One region of the Aneurinibacillus baijiui genome, then DNA from elsewhere that is predicted to be linked to it. Evidence: a T-box and tRNA genes for the amino acid it is inferred to sense, from the RefSeq annotation. Region 1 holds a T-box; the other holds one or more tRNA genes.
The links. A T-box is a leader RNA that pairs with one kind of tRNA and senses whether it is charged. The one in region 1 lies ahead of serS (serine--tRNA ligase), so its partner is inferred to be a tRNA-Ser.

Region 1 (12,325 bases):
GAACTTGTGCGTAATGGATTAAATGAAATCCGCCGCACCATTCATACGATTAAAGAGGACGAGACTGATCTTAATCTTGAGGAAGAATTGAAGCAATTAATCCATCTGACAGAAAAGCATGCAGGCGTGAATATTTCCTATTCGATCTCCCCCTTACCCGAACTCCATGCTTTACAGAAAAAATTTCTGTACCACGCTCTTCAGGAAGGGCTAACGAATGGAATCCGGCACGGACAAAGCGCACGTTTTTATTTTACGCTGCAAGAAAAGGATGGGGAGATCACTTTTGTATTAGAAGATGAGGGGCGCGGATGCGAGAACATCGTATACGGATTTGGTCTTCAAACTATGGAACGCCGTGCTCATGAGCTGCATGGTACGCTATCGCTTACATCCCGGCCGCAGCAAGGCTTACGACTCACCATTTTACTCCCGATAAGAATCGAATCTACATCATAAAGCAAAAAGAGTAGAGACCACCTATTGTAAGGTGGTCTTTTTTCCTGCCTTTTTTATATGTTTTATATTCAATATTTCGTAACTACTTTCTTTTTCACTATATTGATATGAATAATAAAGTCTACTATATTATACATATATAGTATAAATTACTTACAAAAGTATAAAGAGAAAAGAAAAGGGGAGAATAACTCCTATCATATGACCCATATTATTTTGAATTATTTAACTGTTACTAGCGGATTTAGTTTATAAAGGAGCGTCCTATTTCCTAAATCATCAAGAAATAAGCAAGGATAGGACTTCGGAAGGAAGATTATCATGAAGCAATACATTGTATTTTTCATCTCATTTTTCTTACTTTTTGGCTTTGGCTTGTCAAACGAAGCAAAAGCGGGAACAGTAAATACTATGGACATACAAAATGTATACATGGATATACGAGATTTTGGCGCAAAAGCAAATGATCAGGCAGACGATTCGGCTGCCATTATGAGCGCGATCCAAAAAGCGGATCAGGCAGGTGGAGGGACGGTATTTCTTCCGGCCGGTACATACCAGGTCTCTGCGATCAAAGCGACCGTACGCAACCCCATCTCTATTGTGGGCGAGCCCGGTACCGTACTGGACGGTAAGCGTTCCACCCAACCTACTCTAGTAAGCATCGGCGGCACAAGACAAGAATCCGCCCCATTAACAACCAATGCAGTCAAAGGCAGCCATACGATCAACACAGCCCTTTCCATCGCCCCTGGAGATATCGTCTTACTTCACTCTACCGATCTATTCAACCCAGCACGCAGCTATTATTATCGTGGTGAGCTGGCTGAGGTTCAATCCGTCGCAGGCAATGACATTACATTAACCAATCCGTTATTCGACACCTACAATGCAGCTTCTACCGTTGTCTATAAACTCACCATGCCAAAAATTAGTATCACAAATCTTATGATTGAGCGTGACTCTTCTCATGCCGGTCTCATCGTACAATATGCAAAGGATGTGCAGATCAATAATGTTGAAGTGGCCGGCGCCCGAGAACGCGGAATCGGTGTCGCATATGCATACGGCGGTACATTAGAGAAGAATGAGGCGAGCGATTGCTGGTATGAAGGAAGCGGGACAAGCTATGGCCTAAGCATCGCGTCTTCTCAGCATCTTATGGTTAAAAATAACTGGTTCCATGGCGGACGCCACGGCCTCTCGCTTGGCGGACAGGAGCCAACGCGCGATATCACAATTACACAGAACGTTATTGATAACTATGAAAAGTCACGAGTTGGCGCATTGAATACCCATGAAAATGTAGAATACATCAACGTATCGCAGAATGAAATACTAAACGGTGTCTCCACTGTCGGCGACTATCTTACATTTGAGAATAATAACATTACAACACGCGTGGATTATCCCGGCATTATTGTAAAGCAGAACTGGAACAGCGACCAATTGGTGTTTCGTAATAATAAGATTACGGCTCCTGATCACTTTGGCATTCTATTAGAGACGTATCTGCCGTCCCTTGAAGTTCAACAGGTACTGATCGAAGGAAACACGATCCGCTCTAAATCAGCAGGAATTGGCATTAAGCCCCGCACAGAGACAGCGACGGACACCAAAATCAAGAACCTAATCATTCGAAACAACAACATCGTCTCTTCCATCGACAGTGCGATCTCGATTCGAAACTATAAACAAACGCCGATTGAAGTAACGAATATGACAGTAGAGGGCGGTACATATACATCGACCGCCAATAAAGGAATCTTCGCCCAAATCGCTCCTACTTCCGGACAAGTTGCGGTAAATGGTGCTACGATTCGGACAGATAAGAATACAGAATACGGAATGATGCTGATTCACTTCAAACGCATTGCCATTGATGCATCACGTATCGAAGGTCCGGCAACGTTAGGAAATTCCAGCTTCTTTCAATATGCCGATAACGTAGTAATTACCAACAGTAAGCTCAGTAACTGGAGCTACAAAAACGGCATTCGGACCCTCAATGTAGCGCAAATACAAATGGAAAACAATACGTATGAGAACACTCCTTTCTAACGAATAAAAAGGCGAATGGCAGCGGCTGTATCAGCTACCATTCGCCTTCTTTTATTATGGTTACTACCAACTACGGCCAGCTCCCCCACCTCCCGAGGAGCCTCCCCTACCTCCGGCAGAACCACCACCGCCTCCACCGCCGTTCCTTCCAGAGCGGAGTAACGATAAAATGGCATAGGTTATGGTTCCGCCAAAATATTTCATATCAATATAGATAAGAAATACAAGGCCAATCACAAAGACAACCTTCACCCAGGACGGCAGCGCATCCCACCAAGCTAATTGATCAGACTCCTGATTCGTATACGGAGTAGCGGGTACCTGCAACTGGTCTGCGACATTGTATTCCTTTGCCACCTCATTGATCAGTACCTTATATGTTTCCGTTACAGCTACATTCGGCCGGTCTTCTTTCAGGTAGGGAACGGCGTAGTCATCCAAAATGCGTCCCACCTTTCCATCAGGAAGCGCACCCTCTAACCCATATCCTACTTCCACATAGATTTTCCGATCTTGGACGGCTACCACAAGCAGCACCCCGTTATTCTTCTTAGGGTCGCCAAGACCGTACTTGCGAAAGGCCGCCGTCGCGTATTGATTGATGGAGGCAGGCTCCGTCGAATCCACTGTAAGCACAGCTACTTGCGCAGTGGTACGTTGATCGAGACGCCTTCCATATTGACGCAACGCGTTTTTTTCTTCCGGGGTAAGAATAGCGGCCTGATCCTGTACATAGATGTCTCCTACCGGACGTGGAATCTGTATAGGAGCTGCCGCACTGGCGATAACGCTCGTAAAAAATATAGCGATAAAACTAACCAGGAAGCCATACATTATTCCCTTGCGCATTATTGTCCACCATTAAAATCCACCTGTGGAGCTTTTGCGGCACCAGGGTCCGCTTTGAAATATTCTTTTGCCTCAAATCCACCCATTCCGGCAATCATGCTTCCTGGAAATCGCTTAATATCCTTATTGAACGCAGCAACCTGTGTATTATAATCCTGCCGGGCAACCGCAATGCGATTTTCTGTGCCTGCTAGCTCATCCATCAGTTGGGTAAACTGACGATCTGCTTTAAGGGTCGGGTAGTTCTCTACAACGACCAACAGACGGCTCAGTGCATTACTTAAAGAAGCGTCCGCATTTGCTTGCTCTGCCGGTGTTTTTGCTCCGGCCAATTGCGCCCGTGCATTCGCAATATCTGTCAGCACCTCTTTTTCATGGATGCTGTACCCTTTCACTGTATTAACAAGGTTTGGAATAAGGTCCGCTCTGCGCTGCAATTGATTATCAATCTGCGCCCAGCTTTGGTTTACATTCTCCTCGGCACTGACCAGGCTGTTGTATTTGCCCATACCGAGGAAGGCAACCGCAAGGAAGGCAATAACTACTACAATAAGTATGGTTTTGGACGAGCTGCTTTTCATGTGATCACTCCTTTACCTTTTTATACGTGTCCGCTTGTTTATCTCTCTATACGCGCTTCATCCCGTTAGGTTACAATATCTCCCTTATATTTATTGTACAGATTGCGTTGCTAGTACACAAAACAGCCGGGATGGTCCTGATGATTCTTTCCCCTAAAAGAAAAAAATGACACAGCCTGCGCAGAGAGCTGTGCCACCTAGTGTACGCGGTGTTCCGTTTTTCGTTTATCGAGCGCAGCACCCGTCTGTTTTTTATACTCGAAGCAATCGTACGACAGCTCGTTTCATGGCTTCTACGATTTGCGGCTTTGCTCGGGGAGAAGACACAAAGATCGTGTGCATTCCTAATCGATTGCCGGCCCATATATCCGTCATAATTCCATTGCCAATTACCGCTGTCTCCTTTGTTTGGGTGCCGAGAATATTCATCGCTGCAAAAAATGCTTTCTTTTTCGGTTTTCCCGCTTCAAATAAAGCCGGAATCTCATCAAATACCTCGTGGCTTCGTCGCGGAGGTTTGCTGTTTGAGACAATCACCAGCTTGATTGCATAGCGAGACTGAAACTCCTGTGCCCATGCTTTTAGTGTATTCAGCATAACATCAGTGTTACTATCCGTTACTGTATTACTCCAATCCAGGATGATTCCTCTAATCCCTGCCTGCTGTAATGCCTCTCCGTCTATCTCATAAATGGACCGTGCAGTTTGGGAAGGTTGTAAAATAGGCATAAGCTTCCCCCTGTTGGGCTGTACTCATTGTCAACCAGTTATATATAGCTTGGCTTTATTTTTAAAAATTATAAGCACCTCTGCGCGTAATAAGGCGATAAGTACCGTTGCGAAGCATCCGGTCGTTCCCTGGCAGAAGTTTACCCGTATCTGATCAAAGAGGATAGGGGCGTAATTCCGTCCTTGATTGGGCAGAATATGTTCTGGGACTGTGCTAGTAAAGCAGCAATTCCCCATCATAAACAAAGGAGTGGGATAGATGGCTGAAAACAAAGATCGCAACCGGAACAATACAGTTAATGATGACGTGACAAATAACAATGTCGGTGAGGCTGTAGGTACTGTGGGCGGCGGTGTTGCCGGCGCTGCTGTCGGATCCATTTTTGGACCGCTTGGCACTGTTGCAGGTGCAATCGCTGGCGGTGCATTGGGGAACCAGGTCGGTGAAGGTGTAGAAGATACCGACGACGACACACAAAGTCGAGACGAATAAAATACGCAGTATGATCTGGTAAGAAGAAGCGAGGGACAGAGGCAATGCTGCGCCCTCGCTTCCTTGATGAAGTCAAAATTCCACTGCCCTTTTCGGTACCCATCTCCAAGGCAAAATAAAAAGACCTACCTCATGAATCATGAAGGCAAGCCTTTTTCAGTTGGTATTTACTTCGTAGCAGCAACTCTCAACTGTTCATTCTTTTTAAGCAATTGCGTGAAGGAAGGCGTTATTTTAATCTTGAAAGGACGCCTTACACCTTCTTTTAATCTAGGCATCGGAATCATGTCAAAACCTCCTTTCTATATCATCCTTGATAACTATATTTTAACAGAATGTATGAGATGAAAATGTAATCCAAATTACAAACCTGTATTTTATACGAACCCTACATACAACGGTTATGATACAGCTATCGTTTATGACGATAAAGAGTACCCTGATAAGATCAGCAGACGCTGCGATCATTGCGGTAACACTCATTAACGATGTCGAAAAAACTCTTTAGTTTAGTAAAGGATTGCACCTCACCTTGAAACAAAAAATGACACAGCCTGCATGTGTGCAGAAAACTGTGTCATTTTTTTATGATAACAGCGGCCCCGAGAGGAATCGAACCTCCGACGCACGGTTTAGGAAACCGACGCTCTATCCGCTGAGCTACGGAGCCAATGGAATTATTATATATAACTTCTTTTTGATTTTCAAACACCAACTTCAACTGCAAATATACTTCCATGTTTATTCATGAAATCTCTACTTCATCCGCCATATTTCTCTTTTACCGAGAAAACCGTTTGATTTTCCCTCCAACATGCTACTGTAATATTACAGTTCAAATAAAACAACAACAATTATAGCACAGGCGGGGTGGATCACATGCTATCAAACCGTTTACGAAACAAAGCATTATTCAGTAAGATTGTTACCAGTAAAGAAGCAGCCGGTTGGGTCCAGCACGGTATGACTATCGGATTCAGCGGGTTCACTTCATCCGGTGATCCGAAGGAACTTCCTACCGCGATCGCCGAGCGAGCACGCGAGAGTGGACAACCGTTTAAAATCAATGTATATACCGGGGCTTCCGTCGCTCCTCATGTTGATTCCGTACTAGCAGAGTATATGGATCTTCGCCTTCCATTCCAATCTGACGCTGTACTACGCAAAGAAATCAACAAAGGAAATGTACGCTACATTGATCAGCATCTCTCAGAGGCAAGTGATGCATTGAATACAGGCGCCGTTCCCCAAGTTGATATCGCGATCGTGGAAGCGCTTGCGATTACAGAAGATGGCGGCATTATCCTTACTACTTCCTGTGGTAATACGCATACGTATGTAAAAAATGCAAAAGAAGTCATCGTAGAGGTAAATCTCGCTCAACCTCTTTCTTTAGAAGGTGCACATGACGTATATGATATTGCTGATTTTGGTGAACGCCAAGCCATTCCGCTTACGTCTGTCGATCAACGCATTGGACACACGTGTATTCCTGTTGGACTCGACCGCATCAAGGGCATTGTCATAACCAATACACCGGATACGGCGAAGACACTCATCGAACCGGACGCGGAAACCATTATGATCGCAGATCACCTGCTTACTTTTTTACGGGAAGAAATGAAAGCAGGTCGCCTTCCTAAGAAACTGCCGCCGCTTCAATCAGGTGTAGGTTCTGTTGCTAACGCTGTTTTTCGTGGCTTTTTGCATTCCGAATTTACTGATTTGGAATTGTATTCCGAAGTGCTTCAAGATTCGGTGTTCGATTTGATTGATGCGGACAAAATTCATTTTGCCTCTGGCGGTGCGCTGACTCTATCACAGGCCAAGATGGATACTGTCCTGCCCAACTTTGAGAAGTACAGTGAGAAGGTTATGTTGCGGCCGCAGGATATGTCTAACAATCCTGAGATCATTCGCCGTCTCGGCTTAATTACGATCAACACTGCACTTGAAGTTGATATTTACGGTAACGTAAATTCAACACATGTAATGGGAAGTAAAATGATGAATGGAATCGGCGGTTCAGGCGATTTTACACGCAATGCACGTATCAGTATTTTTGTGACGAAGTCTGTGGCAAAAAACGGCTGTATTTCAAGTATTGTTCCGTTCGCTTCCCATATCGATCATACAGCACATGATGCGATGGTGATTGTTACAGAACATGGCGTAGCCGATCTAAGAGGCTTAAGTCCACGAGAGCGTGCTGAGAAGCTCATTACAAACTGTGCCGATCCTTCTTATCGAGAGCAATTGTACGCTTACTTTACAGAAGCATGTGGGCGCGGTGGATATACGCCGCATGTTATTGAGAAGGCGTTGTCTTGGCATACACGCTTTGCTAAGGAAGGAACCATGCGTGAACAGATCACCGAAGCTTCTGTACACTAGCGACCACGGTTTTCCCGGCTGTGACCGGGCAATTTCCCGCTGTTTCAGCGCACCACAAAAGTTTTAAAACCGGAGTAAAACTCTGCTTTGTGTCCGTTTATTGTATTTTATCCAAAAACGTGCGTATGCAAGTGTAAACTCTGTTATCGTATTATTTGTAAAACATTTAAAAACACAGTATATTCATTCTTTCTCCCCAACTAATCGCATGACATAGAGATGGCGTACGCAGATCATTCTGACGTACGCCATCTTCGTTATCATACATTATTTTGTTTTAGCAACAAGCTTCTCAAGGCCGCCCATGTATGGACGCAGCGGTTCAGGAATCAGCACGCTGCCGTCCTCTTGCTGGCAGTTTTCTAAAATGGCCGCCATTGTGCGACCAATCGCAAGTCCTGACCCATTCAACGTATGGACGAATTCAGGCTTTGCTTTTGTATCGCGACGGAAGCGGATGCCTGCACGACGCGCCTGGAAGTCTTCGAAATTACTGCAGCTTGAAATCTCACGGTACGTATCATAGCTTGGCAGCCATACTTCGATGTCGTACTTCTTCGCTGCTGTAAAGCCCAGATCAGCCGTACACATGCTTAACACACGGTAGGGCAATCCAAGGATCTGCAGCACCTTCTCCGCATTGTTTACGAGGCTCTCCAGCTCGTCATATGATGTCTCAGGAGCTACGAACTTGACCAGCTCAACTTTATTGAATTGGTGCTGGCGAATTAACCCACGCGTATCACGTCCGGCAGACCCAGCTTCAGAGCGGAAACAAGCGCTGTAAGCCGCATAGCGGATTGGCAGGATATCCATCGGCATAATCTCATCGCGGTGATAGTTCGTGACCGGTACTTCTGCAGTTGGGATAAGGAAGTACTCCGTATCGGCAAGCTTAAAGGCATCTTCTTCGAATTTAGGAAGCTGGCCTGTACCCGTCATGCTTTCACGGTTCACAATATAAGGCGGCAGGATTTCTTCATAGTTGTGCTCCCCTGTATGCAAATCGAGCATGAAGTTGATCAATGCCCGCTCAAGACGCGCACCCATGCCTTTATAGAATACGAAACGGCTGCCCGTAACCTTTGCGGCGGCTTCAAAATCTACGATACCAAGCTCAGCTGCAATCTCCCAGTGCGGCTTCGGCTCAAAAGAGAAGGACGGTGTTTCACCCCAGTGACGGATCGGCACATTGTCATCTTCGCTCTCACCGATCGGCACACTTTCATGCGGCACATTCGGGATTCCAAGCATAATCTGGGAGATCTCTTCTTCCAGTACGCGGATTTGTTCATCGTATTCTTTAATTTTCGCTGATACCTCTTTCATTTCCGCGATGCGATCATCAGCGTTTTGCTTTTCTTTTTTCATGCGCGCGATTTCTTCGGAGACGACATTGCGCTTATTTTTCAACTGCTCACTCTCGGCCAGCAGCGCACGGCGCTTGACGTCCAGATCGGCGAATTTGTCAATTTCGTTCAATTTTTCTCCACGCGTCTCGAGCGCTTTTTTAATCGCGTCGAAATCATTGCGCAGACGTTTTACATCTAACATGCGTATCTCCTCCTGAATAAAGCGTTAAAAAAACAAAAAAATCCCATCCCACTTAAGGGACGAGATTTGAATACCCGTGTTGCCACCCTACTTCAGCATAAGAAGCCCTCTATCGCTTCTGTATGCCCTCTGACACATGATAACGGTGTGATACCGGCCCGGCTCTTCGCCGGCGGCTCTGAGATGGATTTCAGCGGTCTGATCGTTCGGTTCGCACCTTCCACCGACTCTCTGTACGGACAGCTCACGCTTACTTTTCTCTTCTTCGCCTTTATAACTGTAAAAACTATACTTTAACTTTACTATATCCAGAACCAATATGCAAAATGTATCTCCACATCCAAAAGAAAGAGGGACACCGAGCATGGTATCCCTCTCTAGTATTTCTTAGCTGAATAGGCCCTTAATCATGCTGCCCAGACTGCTGAAAATGTCTCCAATAAAGCCGAAGAAAGAGCGGGTAGCCAGACGAAGCCAGCCTGCTTCTTCTACTTCCTCTTTAGCGATTAGTGCGCCGCCGGCTTTTTGTTCGTCGATCGGACGAAGGAATTCATCTGCTTTTCCACCCGGCCCTACAATTTTGATAGAGCCAACAGGCTGTCCCTGTTTGATCGGGGCAGCTACCTGCTTAAACACCGCTTTCGGCTTATATGCGCCTTCTTCTCCAGCTTTGACAGGATAGCGTACATCTTGTCCAGCTACAGCTTCTACTTCTTTTGCCGTACCTTTATCGATCGCTACCATCTCTTGGCCCGGAATTTGGGCGCCTTTTGAGAGAAGAGGCTGCATTTTATAATTGCTAAAGCCATAATCAAGCATTTTGCTTGTCTCTGTAAAACGGCTCATGAATGATTTGGCACCCATCACGACGGTAATAAGACGTACACCGTTGCGCTCAGCTGTACCGGTAAAGCAGAAGCCTGCTGCATTCGTATGACCTGTCTTCAGTCCGTCTACGCCTTTGTATTCCTTCACAAGACCAGGAAGCATCCAGTTCCAGTTGGACATCTTAAGCGGACGACTGGTTCCTTCGCGGAAAGTTTGATGAGGGATTTTCGTCGTTTCCAGCAAACTTGGATGCTTTGCAATCAATTCTTTTGCTAAAATCGCCGAATCACGCGCAGACATCATATTATCTGTGCCATTTGAAGCGTCAGGAGCGAATTGCTTCAAATCCTCGATCGGCAGCCCCGTCGATGTCACGAACTGTGTTTGCGTCATGCCAAATTGCTTGGCGGCACTATTCATCATTTTTACGAACTCGCCTTCCGAACCTGCTATCGTTTTGGCAAGCATGACCGTAGCATCATTAGCAGAATAAATAGCCATGGCATCATAAAGCTCTTTTACCGTATGTACTTCGTTCTGGGCAAGCAGCACGCCCGATGTTCCAGACTTTCCTAGAAAAGCACCGTATTCATCAACTGTAACTTTTTGTTCCCATGTAATCTTCTTCTTCTCAATCGCATCAAGCACAAGATATTCCGTCATCATCTTGGACATACTGGCTGGAGGAAGAGCCTGATTTTCGTTATATTTGTACAGGATTTTTCCCGTGGTCGCCTCAATCATAATGGCTGATTTTACGTCCAACTGTAAGCCCGGGGTGGCTGCTTGGGCCGATCCGGTATTCATCGTAAGAAGAATGGGTACAAAGAACACCATAAACACAAGCAGTAAGGCAAGCGATTTCTTCATTGGTCTAGCAAGCGTTGACAACTTCCGCACCTCCACATAAATTACACAATACTTTTGATTCTACCATACAACATCAAAAAAGACAGGGAATATATTCCCTGTCTTATCAACTATTTTATGACAGCTTATATTTAGGAGAGCGAGTAATTCGGTGACTCTTTTGTAATCTGAACATCATGCGGATGACTCTCTTTTAATCCCGCATTAGTAATACGAATAAACTGCGCATTGTTTTTCAACTCTTCGATTGTCTTCGTACCGCAGTACCCCATACCTGCACGAAGTCCTCCAACCAGTTGATATACCGTGTCAATCAGCGGTCCTTTGTATGGTACACGGCCTTCAATTCCTTCAGGCACAAGCTTCTTATCGTCTTCTTTCTCCTGGAAGTAACGATCTTTACTTCCTTCCTTCATCGCACCGAGTGACCCCATGCCGCGATATACTTTGAAGCGGCGGCCTTGGTAAATTTCTGATTCTCCCGGACTTTCCTCACAGCCAGCGAACAGGCTTCCGATCATGACGACAGAAGCACCGGCTCCGATCGCCTTTGCGATATCTCCAGAGTATTTAATTCCGCCGTCAGCAATGAGCGGAATGTTATATTCCCTTGCTACAGAAGCGCAATCATAGATGGCGGTAATCTGTGGTACTCCGATTCCGGCTACGACACGAGTTGTACAGATTGAGCCGGGTCCGATTCCTACTTTAACAGCGGAAGCACCAGCTTCGATCAATTCGCGTGTCGCCTCCCCTGTGGCTACGTTGCCCGCTACGATTGTTAGATCGGGATATTTTGCGCGCACTTCTTTTACCGTATCAATAACACCTTTGGAATGGCCATGAGCCGTATCGATTACGAGGCAGTCAATTCCTGCTTGCACGAGTGCTTCCGCTCTCTCAAAGGTTTCTTTGGATACCCCAACAGCAGCGCCACATAGAAGTCTTCCATGTGCATCTTTGGCTGCATGGGGAAATTGGATCGCTTTTTCAATATCTTTGATTGTGATAAGACCTTTTAATTCATTGTTCTCATCAACAAGCGGCAGCTTTTCAATTTTATGACGCTGCAAAATTTCTTCAGCTTGCTTTAATGTTGTTCCTACCGGAGCAGTAACAAGTTCCTCTTTTGTCATGACTTCTGAAATTTGTACGGAGTAGTCATGAACGAAGCGAAGATCACGATTCGTTAAAATACCAACCAATTTATTGTTCTCATCAACGATCGGAACGCCAGAAATACGGAACTTCGCCATCAGTTTCTCCGCTTCAGAAACCGGATGAGAAGGCTGCAGCGAAAATGGATTGGTAATAACACCGCTCTCAGAGCGCTTCACACGGTCAACTTCTTCCGCCTGCTGCTCAATGGACATGTTCTTATGAATGATTCCCATGCCCCCCTGACGCGCCATAGCAATGGCTAAAGCCGCTTCTGTCACGGTGTCCATACCAGCGCTAATCAACGGAATATTGAGTTTTACACTTTCACTCAATTGTGTGGAAACAT
Region 2 (12,325 bases), on a different contig from region 1:
TACAGAATTGGCAATCGCTTTAAAATGCTGGTAGAGCGCCTGCTGGTTCGGTTTATTATAGTACGGTACAATTACCATGGCCGCATCGGCACCCATTTCCTGTGCACGCTTTGTTAAATGCAGTGCTTCCGCATGGTTTGTAGAGCCGGTGCCTGGCACAACCGAAACTCTTCCTTCCGCTGCTTTAATCGCCGTCTCCATGACTACTTCTCGTTCCTCTACTGTTAGAGAGCTCGGCTCTCCCGTCGTACCTGTAACCGAAATGCCATGGGTACCGCTCTCGATATGCCATTCGATTAATCCCTTCAAAGCTTCGGTATCGACATTCATGTGCTCATCAAATGGCGTAATGATCGGCGCGATTGAGCCTCTAAGTCTTTGTTTTGCTTCTTGATACATAGCTACTACCTCCCGCTTTTCATATATTATTTAAAAATATATTATTTTCAGAAATATTAATCCAAAAAAAATACTTGCCCCTTTGGAAATATGATGCATGTTCCTAGATGCAAGTAAGATGACTAACGGTTACGCAATGCGTTTACTGTATTTAATTTGTGCTGTCTCGTTATGAATTCGATTTTATCAAATGAGGCTTGTTCTTGGAGCAACTGAATAATTTGAGCATGTTCTTCCACTGATTTTCTAGCACGCTGCGGCACAAACGTAAAAGCAGAACGACGAAGCGTATCAATCTTGCTCATCACTTTTTTAATTTCTTCCTGTAAATACTCGTTTCCGCATTTTTCGCTGATGATATGATGAAACTGCCGATTGAATTGGCCAAACTGTTCAAACTCAAAAGCAATTAATGCCTCTTTCATCTGGTTGTTCAGCCCTTCTAGTTCCGCAAAATCCGCAGATGTCAAATACTTCGCAGCAAGTGCTGTCGCATATCCTTCAAGGACAGCTAATACAGACAAAGTATCCGCATATTCTGTTTCATTAATTGTACTGACAATCGCACCGCTATAAGGCTTATATTGGATAAGACCGTCAGACTCTAGCTGTCGAATCGCCTCCCTTACTGGAATAATACTTAATCCAAGTTCTTTTGCAATCTGATCGATGATGACCCGGTGACCCGGACCATACGTTCCATTAAGAATGCCGGAACGAATAAAATTATACGCGTGCTGTGTTTTGCTTATCGCTAGCTTTTTCATATCCTTATCATATATGAAATCATATATGATTTCAACAGAATTATCGCAAAAATCATATATGATTTCACAAAAAAACCTCACGTTTTATTCAAACGTGAGGTTTACTTTCATATTATTAGCAAAATCTCCGCTCTTACCACCGGTTTTCTTAGCCAGATAGGTCGGGCCGACAACCATTTCTTTGTCCATCGCTTTGCACATATCGTATATGGTAAGTCCGGTTACAGAAGCCGCGGTCAATGCTTCCATCTCCACACCGGTCATCCCTTTTGTTTTGACAGTAACTTCAATATACAGCGTATCTTTATTATTATCGGTAAAACGAATGTCTACCCCTGTCAATGCGAGGGGATGGCACATCGGTATCATATCGGATGTTTTCTTAGCAGCCATGATACCTGCCACCTGTGCGACCGCCAATACATCGCCTTTACTAATGCGCCCTTCTTTAATTCGAGTAAGCGTCTCCGGCTTCATGACGACCCTGCTTTTTACGACAGCGATTCGTTCTGTAACCTGCTTCTCGGTAATATCAACCATTCGGGCGCGTTGCTGCTCATTAAAATGAGTAAGCGATTCACTCATTTTCCTATCCTCCTATTTGCGACATTCGACGAACCGTCGGCGTATGAGATTGCGATTCCTTCGCCAACGCTTGGGCCATCTCATGATTTTCTGGTTTGGCATCAATCGCACGCAGGAATAAATTCTGAATAGCCTGCTCATCTCCTATTAACGGACGAACATTCCACTCATCATCCCAATACAGGCAAGGCTTGATATTTCCATCGGCTGTCAAGCGCAGACGGTTACAATTATCACAGAAGTGATCACTTACTGGATGAATCAGGCCAAATGTGCCAGAAGCACCTGGAATTCGGTAGTTATCCGCCGGTCCGTTTCCATATACATCTCCAGCAGGCTCATACGTATAACCCATCTGCTTCACACGCTCAAAAACAGTATCAAGCGAAAGATAATGCTTGCGCCAGCCATCATCATTATGACCAATCGGCATGTATTCAATAAACCGAATCTGCAGCGGCTTGTCTAACGAGAGACGAATGAAGTCTTCAATCTCATCATCATTCTGCCCCTGCATAAGCACAACATTTAGCTTAATCGGAGAAAAACCAACGCGCACAGCGGCATCTAGTCCAGCAAGCACACGCTTTAGACTTCCGCCGCGTGTAATGAGCGCAAAGCGATCCGAACGAAGCGAATCAAGACTAACGTTCACACGAGTCACACCCGCTTCTTTGAGCGCGTCCGCTTTTTGTGCGAGAAAGATTGCATTGGTGGTTAACGCGATATCTTCAATGCCCGGAATTGCGGACAGCATAGCGATTAATTTTTCAATTTCCTTGCGAACGAGCGGTTCACCGCCGGTCAGACGCAGCTTGCGTACACCCATTTTGGCGACAGCTGCAACCACTTCAGCAATTTCTTCATACCGAAGAATGTTCTCACTCGGTTCGAACTCCATTCCTTCTTCCGGCATACAGTAGACACAGCGCAAATTGCAGCGGTCAGTGACCGAAATTCGCAAATAATCATGGACGCGGCCAAATCTATCAACCAATTTTTTCATAAAGCACGCATCTCCTTAACTCATTTTTTCGAGTCTCATTAGTATACTATAATTTTGCTTACATTGGAAATATATGAACAGTGAAGAATGTGCAGCATGCGGATGTCAAAAGCCTCCGTCTTGCACCCGTGGGCTTCTCCCCCAAAACATGATACAATATAAGGGAAATTCGAGAGAATGGGAGCATCTCATGATAGATACACGTTATTCAAGACAATTGTTGTTTGCCCCAATCGGCAAAGCAGGACAAGAAAAATTGGAAATAAGCCGAGTAACCATCGTAGGCGCAGGCGCATTAGGTGCGGTACTGGCAAATCATATGGTGCGGGCCGGCGTAGGATACGTACGAATTATTGATCGGGATTTCGTGGAGATGAGCAATCTCCAGCGACAAATGCTATATGATGAAGAAGATGCGGCCAATCATATACCCAAGGCCGCCGCTGCAGCAGAAAAGCTGAAGCGAATCAACAGCCGGGTAACAATTGAGCCTGTTATTGCTGATATTACAGCAGTGAATGCCGAAGAGCTGCTTACAAACTGTGACCTCATCCTTGATGGAACAGATAACTTCGCCATTCGTTTCCTCATTAATGATGTAGCAGTTAAACATAACATTCCGTGGGTGTATGGAGGAGTAGTCAGTGCTAAGGGAATGTTCACGGCTATCCGACCGCATATCACCCCATGCCTCCGCTGTTTTATTCCAGAGCCACCAACCGGAGGCGAGACATGTGATACGGCGGGTGTTATTGGACCGATCATCCATATCGTCGCTTCATATCAAGCTGTCGAAGGGCTTAAGCTGCTCGTTGGTGATGAGAAAAGCTACAATCCAAATCTTGAGCACATGGAAGTCTGGCGCAATATGCATACCCGAATGAATATGTCGAATAAACGAAACCCGAATTGCCCAACCTGCGGAAAAGGTCACTTTACTTTCCTTGAACTATCGGGTGATGAAGATACGATCACCTCCCTTTGTGGACGTGACAGCGTACAGATTAGCCCTACGCAAGATCAAAAGTTGAACTTAGAGGTTATGGAGCAACGGCTCGCACGACTTGGGGATGTAGAGCGAAACAAATTTCTTTTGCGTTTTCATACAGAAGACTATGTCCTCGTCATCTTTCCAAATGGGCGTGTGGTCATTCAAGGAACGGATGATATTACCATGGCTCGTTCACTTTATGCAAGATATATCGGCTCATAGTTCATACAAAAGGCACGCGCTCACAGGGAAGCGCGTGCCTTCTTTATGTTTTTACTCGTGCATTCGCAGTACTTCGATTCCATGATGCTGCATGAATAAGCGCCAGGACCACTGACTGTTTTCTTCCTTGCTCTGTTCAAAATTTTCTTCCAGTTTCTTTTTCATCACATCTACGCCATCTTTGTTAATCAATGCGTACGGTCCGATCACGCGATAGGCGAAGCCTACTTTTGTAAGACGCGCAAACAAATATTGTCCGATCATAAACTCGCTGCGCACCTGCTCCCGATCTCCTAGCGCTACGTCAACCATCTCTTCACCCCATACATCGATGAGTCGATACCCTTCCTCCCACGCTTCCTCTACACGATATACAGACGGGTAGGCGGCCATCCAATGGGCAGCGAGGTGGAGTTCTTGTTCCGGCAGGTCTGTATCCGGATCAAGCAGATACTTCTCGATAAGCCGCTCACCTTTGATATTCTGATATTCAAGCAGCAGCCAAATACCGTACTGTGCCTCCCAGAACGGCGTCAACAGCGCTTCTGGAGACAGGTTAACCTTGCTACGAAATACGTGCTTTGCCCGCACTTTTTCCCGCAGATTCAATGCGTGGCACGCGTATTCACGAAGTTTATCCATTAAATGCTCATGCAACTCATTAAATGCTCGCTGTTTCGCTTCTCGTTCAGCAAAGAAATCGACAAGAACCGGAGATCCATCCTCATTTTGCAAGACGCTTCAACTCCTTACTTTACGAGTGTTTGCTTCTAGTATACCACGAAACCGCTGGCATTCGATATGATGTCATCTAGCATCCTTATTGAACAATTCCTCATACTCAGCCATCGTCAAAAATACATCACGCGGCTTAGAATTACCTGTCTGCCCAGAGATAAACCCTTTCTCCTCCATCATATCAATCAAACGGGCAGCACGATTATATCCCACCTGAAAATTCCGCTGCAGAAGCGAAGCCGATGCTTGACCGTTCTCTACACAAAAGCGGACAACTTCAGCGAATAACTCATCCGTATTCTCAGACATCATCGCCTGCGTCAAATCTTCTTTTTCAAACAAATAATTCGGTTCTGTCTGTCCGCAAATCTGCGCTGTTACCGACTCGATTTCATCATCGGACACATACGGTCCTTGAAGGCGAACAGGCTTGGAACTTCCGCTCGACAAGTACAGCATATCGCCCCTCCCAAGCAGACGTTCTGCACCGTTCATATCAAGAATGGTACGGGAGTCGATCTGAGAGGATACCGAGAAAGCAATCCGGGTTGGTATATTTGCCTTAATTAAGCCTGTAATGACATCGACGGATGGACGCTGTGTTGCAACAAGCAGGTGAATACCGCAGGCCCGCGCTTTCTGGGCAATTCGACAGATAGCCTCCTCAACATCATGTGGGGCTACCATCATTAAGTCGGCTAATTCGTCAATAATGATGACAATGCTTGGCATGAGGTATTCCTTGTCGTCCGGATATGCGCGCCGCATCAAATCATTATAACGAGAAATATCACGTGCACCGGCCTCAGCAAACTTCTCATATCGGCTGTCCATTTCCTGCACCGCCCATTTGAGTGCAGCAGTTGCTTGCTTTGGATCTGTAACAACCGGCGTAACAAGATGCGGCAGGTGATTATACGGCGCAAGTTCCACCACTTTTGGATCAACAAGCAGAAGCCTTACCTGATCCGGTGTTGCTTTGTACAACAAGCTCAAAATAATCGAGTTAATACATACGCTTTTTCCTGAACCGGTTGCACCGGCAATCAGACCGTGCGGCATTTTGGCTAGATCAGCCAAGATCGGCTCGCCGCCAATATCCATACCAAGCGCTACGGTAAGCGGAGATGCTGCTTCCTCAAATGCTTTAGATTCAAGAATAGAACGTAAAAATACCGGTTCGCTATGCTCATTCGGCACTTCGATGCCCACCGCAGAACGGCCTGGTATCGGAGCCTCAATCCGAACATCACGGGCAGCCAAACTTAACTTAATATCATCAATCAGATTCGTGATTTTATTAACTTTTACACCGGGTGCTGGCTGGATCTCATAGCGGGTTACGGTCGGCCCTCGTACGGCCCCGATGACTTCTGCATTCACATTAAAGTTATGCAGCGTAGTTGCCAATACTTCACGCTGGCGATTCGTATGTTCTGTATCCTCAGTCTGTACATTTGGTGGAGCCATCAACAAAGATAGCCCAGGCCGCTTATAGATTCCATCTATTGGTGCAATCGGTGTCGGCATTGCAGTAGACGGTCCGCTCCATTGGGGCGGCTCCGGCTGTACGGGCTTCTCACGCATAGGTTGTATACTAAAGTTTGAGAGAAGCCGCTGGTCGCCTGTTGACTCTACTTTTTGCTCTAGCAGCATCGGTGCTGGTGCTGGCTCTTCTTTCTTCTCAATGAGCTCAGCAGCAGGCTCCCATCTTGAAGAACGGTCTGCAATTATCTGCTGTGGTTGCGGTTGCGGCGGCATCTCTCTTTCCATCCTTGCTATACGTTCATCCGCCTCCGTAGAAGGCAAGCGTTCTTCTTCTCCCTTAATTGGAAAAGACTCCTTCTCTTCTACTGGCATATGCTTCTCTTGGAGTTGAGCATCATTTACTTCTATCTTTGTCTGCTGTTTAAATTCCATTGGATGGATTAGTGTATTAAACGCCTGTTCTCTTGGTATCTCTTCTTTAATAGGTTCGTCTTCTTCCATTTCTTCCGGACGCTTACGTCCATAAATAGGTGAAATGATCTCTGTCGGTCGAAACGGTCGCTTATTCTCCCCTATCTTACGCGGTGCTTCTCTTCGCCCCTCTTTTTCTTCATGCGGCGTCTTAGCCGGATAAGAGGCGGGCTGCACAGGAACCTGCTGCTCTCTGCTCGTATTCTCCTCCGCATCCTTTGCTCTCATATGCTGTTGAATCGGAATGTCATCAGGAATAAGCGGAAAAGGAAAATTGCCTCTCTCCCGCTTCCGTTTAGACAGAGTACGGGCATTCACAGAAGCCCCTTGATCGGTATGATTGACTTTCTTATATTTGGAAGCTTTACGCCTCTCTACATCTCTTTCAACCGTCTGCTTCGGATAAATATTGGCTGTGCGGATTGTCAGGTGTTTACCTGAGACTGGAATTGGAGCAACCTGCGGTTCGAGCTGTTCATATTCTTCTTCATACGTTTCGACTTCCGCTTCTACGTTGCGTTCTTTTTCCTTATGTACATAGTCTTCCGCCAGGAGCCATTCTTTGAATCGTTCAAGCCATTCTTTCAAAGCGCCTCTTCCTTTCTTTCTCCGCTTCTTTCGCTTCTTCCTTACTTAACAAAACGCCGAACCGCCCGTTGCAAAAAGCGGCCTATTTGTATCATCACTTATTGTATTGTAGCACGATTTCGCGTTTTGGACAGGTACATAAGAAGTCGAAAGAATCCGCTCTATTTTCTAAATATAAAACTATCATGTATAATTAACGTATAATAAAGTTACAAGGAAAATCCCAATCGGATATTGTCAATCATGTATGTGTTATATAGCTAGAAAGGGTTTAACATATGAAAAACTCACAAGGAAAATATAATATTAAAGCAGTTTCCCATCTGGTCGGCATCACCACCCATACACTGCGCGCCTGGGAGCGACGTTACGGCATGATTGAACCGCAGCGAACAGAGTCGGGGCATCGTCTCTATACTGAAGAGGACGTGGCTACCCTGCACTGGCTCAAAGAACAAGTAGAGAAGGGACTTCATATAAGCAAAGCCGTTGAAATTCTTAAGGCACGGCAGCAGGGGCAATTACACGTTCATCCGAGTACTCTTCCCCCTTCTTTGGAGCAGGAAAAAGAAGCGCTCCCACTTATCAAAAAACAACAGGAGAGACTCATTAAAGCTCTTCTTTCTTTTCAAGAAGCGGAGGCCCATGCAATTATCGACCAATCCATGGCCTTATGGCAGCCGGATGATGTACTTCACCACATTATCCTTCCTGTATTTATTGAGATTGGCGACCGCTGGGAATGCAATACCATTACAGTAGCACATGAGCACTATGCGAGCCACCTGTTGAATCAGCGCATTCAGCAGCTTTTCCGCTATACTAAGGTCAATCCAGCCATGCCACGAGTTTTGACAATGGCCGGACCTGAAGAGCAGCATACGATTGGAATTACGCTTTTCTCACTTTTCCTGCGCCAGCATAGTCTTGATGTGTATTCTCTTGGCGCCAATACGCCGCTTGATAGCGTACGCCAGATTATTCCTGAACTTATGCCGCAGATCATCTGTATTTCCATTACCCTTGAGAAGAATATTCCAAATCTCATTCGTTTAATTGAGGACATTCATACTACGAATCCTTCAATTATGTTCGGCGTGGGCGGAAGAGCGATGGACAGTCACAACTTGCCCCAGTCCCTTAAATCATATTATATTGGAAATACAAGAAAAGAATGGGAAAAATGGCTGCGTCGAATTCTCACCACATAAACATAAAAATGGAGAGGGGAGCGTCCCAATGAAAAAACGATGGTCCTGGCTTTTATTATTTGTATTGTGCATCATGTCGCTTGTAGGCTGTACAGAGTATGGTACGAAAACCGTCGAATCCGTTACTGACCAAGAATTCAAAGCGTCCTACGAGTCATACAATAAGACCGTAACAAAGAAAATCCCTGCTATTCCAGATAGCGCACTCGCCATTCAAGTCCAGGAACTCCAATTCAAAAAAGGAAAGGTAACCATTACCGTTACCGCACCAAATGGAAAAAAAGCATTCGAACATACTTTTGAACCCGGTACATACCAGGATGGCTATGCTGTTCATCTCGATCAGAAAGGCGACTATGAAATGGCCTTTGCATTTGAACATGTAGAAGATGGAAAACACCTGATTACTTGGGAGACGGATTAACAAACATAAAAGACGCTATCGCATGCGATAGCGTCTTTTATTGTATGTACGTGACGGAGAAGGAGGGATTCGAACCCTCGCACGGCATAACCCGTCTACTCCCTTAGCAGGGGAGCCCCTTATAGCCACTTGGGTACTTCTCCATACCTTATGTATTCATTGTCACCACAACGATATTTAAGAATTTACCATATCCCTATAAGCTGTGCAAGTATTTTTTCGAACATTTCCTTTTTCTCCAGCAAAATGATCTGTCCGCCTGCTTTACATCTCGGTCATTTATCACTATCATTAGGGGAACCCTTATGCGATACACACTAGAGTTCTCATATCGTTCATCGGCTTATTTCTTTCAGTTGTCAAAATTTGATCGGCTCAATTCAGATATGATCTCATATAAATTGAAAGAGGTGTAAGCAATGTATAAAGATTTTATCAGGGTCAAAGATACAGAAGGCACACTCCTACTCTCACACAAAAACGGGAAGTTAGGATGCAGCGTAACTACAAAAGAGATTATTCTCCAACGTCCCCACTGCACATACCAAATTCTTTTTGACCATATTATCAGCATGGTTCCACATACGATAAAAACAAAGCATATCATGATGCCCACGCTCGGTAATACACAAGAGCAGGTCAGCACCACCTTTGCCTCTTCCTACTATAAAATACGGACCAAACATGTGCGCATTCATAATCGTTCTGGCATTTATGAAAAAGGAGAGACGGAATTTATCGTACCGTTACATGAACTTTTCCTTGATTATTTCGCTCGCTACAGTACATTAACTGTCGTACAATAAATACACCTAAAGGGGCTTCCCAATAACGTATGGGTCAGCCCCTTGTTTTTATATACTCTTATCCTTCCGCTCCATTCGAAAGCCTATACTGAGGAGTCGGGTGAGAAGGCTTGGCTGCTACGGTGTCTGCTGCTCTGGCCAGTTGGCACAGCACATTGGTTATTGACTGTTCATTCATATATTCAAGCTTTATGAACACACGCCCCGAATTCGTCGTTACATAACGTGGCGGCAGCCCGTTCATCATGATGGCATAAATATCTCCCTTGCACTGTTCACACTTACAGGGAATCGCTAAACGGTCCCAATGTTCCTGCAGTACCTCCCATGCTACCTCTTCTAAAATATTTATAACCTTCATCTCTCTCCCTCCCCTTCTACACTATTATAATATATTTCTGCAAATTCCTGCTTAATTCCTACAATAAAACCCATTTTTCAATAAAAAGTAAAAAGTCCTGCGGTTCATATGACCCACAGGACTTTCAAGTTCTAAGCAATTGTATTTATTATGTTTGTTTACCTTTTGAGTTTGCCGTGACAAATAATATAAGCGCAACCGCAAGGAATGCAATAAGGGAAACGAGCGGGCCGAGGAATGGATTCTCTGGCAGCACGATTCCTGCCGACACAGCAATCGCAATCATAATACCCATGAGCGCCTCACCGGCAATGAAACCAGACGATAAAAGAATACCTCGCTCTAGCTTGAGCTTGCGTACCTCTTCTTTCTTCTCACGGCGTTCAATCATCCCGCGAATCAAGCCGCCAAGCATGATCGGCGTACTCAAATGAATAGGCAAATACAATCCTACCGCAAACGGAAGGGAACCGATTCCCATCAACTCAACCAATGCCGCTGCTGCCATACCGATGAATACAAGGGTCCACGGCAGATTACCATCCATAATACCTTCGACAACCATCATCATTAGTGTAGCCTGAGGTGCCGGGAGGTTTTTGGAACCAAATCCATAGGCCTGGTCAAGCAGCGTCAGCACAGAACCAATCGTTAAACTCGTAATAAATACACCGTACATCAACGCATACTGCTGATACTTCGGCGTAGCGCCTACGAGAAAAGCGGTTTTCAAATCTTGGGAGGTATCGCCAGCCATCGCTGCAGCAATACAAATAACGGCACCGATTGTAATCGCTGCGATCATCCCCGTCTGTCCGCTGAAATCCATCAGCTTGAGGATGAGGGTAATTAGAATGAGAGCAGCAATTGTCATCCCAGATACCGGATTGGAGGAGCTTCCGACAATTCCGACAATACGGGATGAGACTGTTACAAAGAAGAAACCAAACAGCATTACGAGCAAGGCTCCCGGAATGCCAATATGAATGCCTGGGAAAAACGCAAGAACAGAAATAAGAATAATAACAAGCCCGATAATATATGGCAACGGCATATCCTGCTCCGTACGAAGCACGCCTGCCCCATTGCTGCCTCGTGTACTGTTAAATCCTTTCATTGCAATGGTGAAAGAAGAAGCGATCGTAGGCATCGCCTTAAATAAGCTGACAATCCCACCAAACGCAACCGCACCTGCACCGATATAGCGTAAATAATTGCTCCAAATATCCCAAAAGCCAAGCTCGCTAATTGGCGAGGTTGCCGGGAAAATCGGACTGGGTGCAAACGCACCAAAGTAGCTAATAAGCGGGATCAAACCCAGCCAACCAAGCACAGCACCGGCCAGCATGTATCCGGCGATACGCGGACCGATAATAAAGCCGACACCAAGCAGAGATGGCAGTGTATCCATACCAACGGCTGCATTTTTGAAGCCGCGAATCGTCGTTTCAATCTCAGATGGAAATGCTTTAATTCCATCAGCGATAAACTTGAACAACGCGCCAATTCCAAGCCCGCTGAATACCAGCTTCGCCAGTCCTCCGCCTTTCTCCCCTGCGATAAGTACTTCTGCACAAGCCGTACCTTCAGGATATGGTAATACCCCGTGCTCTTTGACAATCAATGCTTTACGCAATGGAATCATCATAATAATACCAAGAATACCACCTGCAAGAGCAATGAATGCAATTGTAGTGAGGCTTGGCTGCAGCTTCCAAATAAATAAAGCCGGTACCGTAAAAATAACACCAGCGGCCAATGATTCTCCAACGGATGTAATCGTCTGTACCGTATTATTCTCTAGAATCGAATTACGACGCAGAACTCCGCGCAGAATCGCCATCGAAATAACGGCTGCCGGAATGGATGCGCTGACTGTCATACCAACAATTAAGCCCAGGTATGCATTTGCCGCTCCAAACAAAATCGCAAGAACTCCGCCTAGAATGATCGCTGTCCATGTCATTTCTGGACGGTGTTCATTCGGTGGCACGTAAGGTACAAAACCGCTCGGGTTCTGCCCTTGTCCGGAGGCCGATTTGTTTTCCATAACTATTCTACCTCTTTCCTTAAAAATACTTGTTGCCTTGTTTTTGCGTCTTCTTTGTTTTTAGGGATGGTTACGCCCTAATCTTATGTTTACCCATTTTAACTATAAACGAAGTTAAAAAAAAATGTTAGCAACCCACTTATATTCATAACAAATGGAATTTTGGTAAATATACAATCTTCCCAAATAGTGATACAATGATAAAAATTTAAAATTAA

Region 2: it encodes a tRNA-Ser, which carries the amino acid that the T-box ahead of serS (serine--tRNA ligase) is inferred to sense. The anticodon was not compared.

Annotation. Positions count from the first base shown of each region.
Region 1 is NZ_JBFTXJ020000019.1:50,876-63,200, forward strand. Features, by position in the region: gene AB3351_RS22000 (sensor histidine kinase) at 1-459, shown strand, start outside; gene AB3351_RS22005 (right-handed parallel beta-helix repeat-containing protein) at 781-2,520, shown strand; gene AB3351_RS22010 (TPM domain-containing protein) at 2,584-3,369, opposite strand; gene AB3351_RS22015 (LemA family protein) at 3,369-3,950, opposite strand; gene AB3351_RS22020 (YqeG family HAD IIIA-type phosphatase) at 4,203-4,679, opposite strand; gene AB3351_RS22025 (glycine zipper domain-containing protein) at 4,939-5,172, shown strand; tRNA gene AB3351_RS22030 (tRNA-Arg) at 5,770-5,842, opposite strand; gene AB3351_RS22035 (succinate CoA transferase) at 6,052-7,566, shown strand; gene serS (serine--tRNA ligase) at 7,834-9,120, opposite strand; T-box leader at 9,173-9,395, opposite strand; gene AB3351_RS22045 (D-alanyl-D-alanine carboxypeptidase family protein) at 9,508-10,839, opposite strand; gene guaB (IMP dehydrogenase) at 10,950-12,325, opposite strand, start outside.
Region 2 is NZ_JBFTXJ020000005.1:15,767-28,091, forward strand. Features, by position in the region: gene hpaI (2,4-dihydroxyhept-2-ene-1,7-dioic acid aldolase) at 1-399, opposite strand, end outside; gene AB3351_RS10950 (GntR family transcriptional regulator) at 522-1,166, opposite strand; gene moaC (cyclic pyranopterin monophosphate synthase MoaC) at 1,251-1,751, opposite strand; gene moaA (GTP 3',8-cyclase MoaA) at 1,756-2,757, opposite strand; gene AB3351_RS10965 (ThiF family adenylyltransferase) at 2,948-3,970, shown strand; gene AB3351_RS10970 (hypothetical protein) at 4,022-4,705, opposite strand; gene AB3351_RS10975 (DNA translocase FtsK) at 4,778-7,255, opposite strand; gene AB3351_RS10980 (MerR family transcriptional regulator) at 7,534-8,466, shown strand; gene AB3351_RS10985 (hypothetical protein) at 8,495-8,890, shown strand; tRNA gene AB3351_RS10990 (tRNA-Ser) at 8,945-9,033, opposite strand; gene AB3351_RS10995 (hypothetical protein) at 9,310-9,696, shown strand; gene AB3351_RS11000 (late competence development ComFB family protein) at 9,755-10,057, opposite strand; gene AB3351_RS11005 (OPT family oligopeptide transporter) at 10,206-12,107, opposite strand.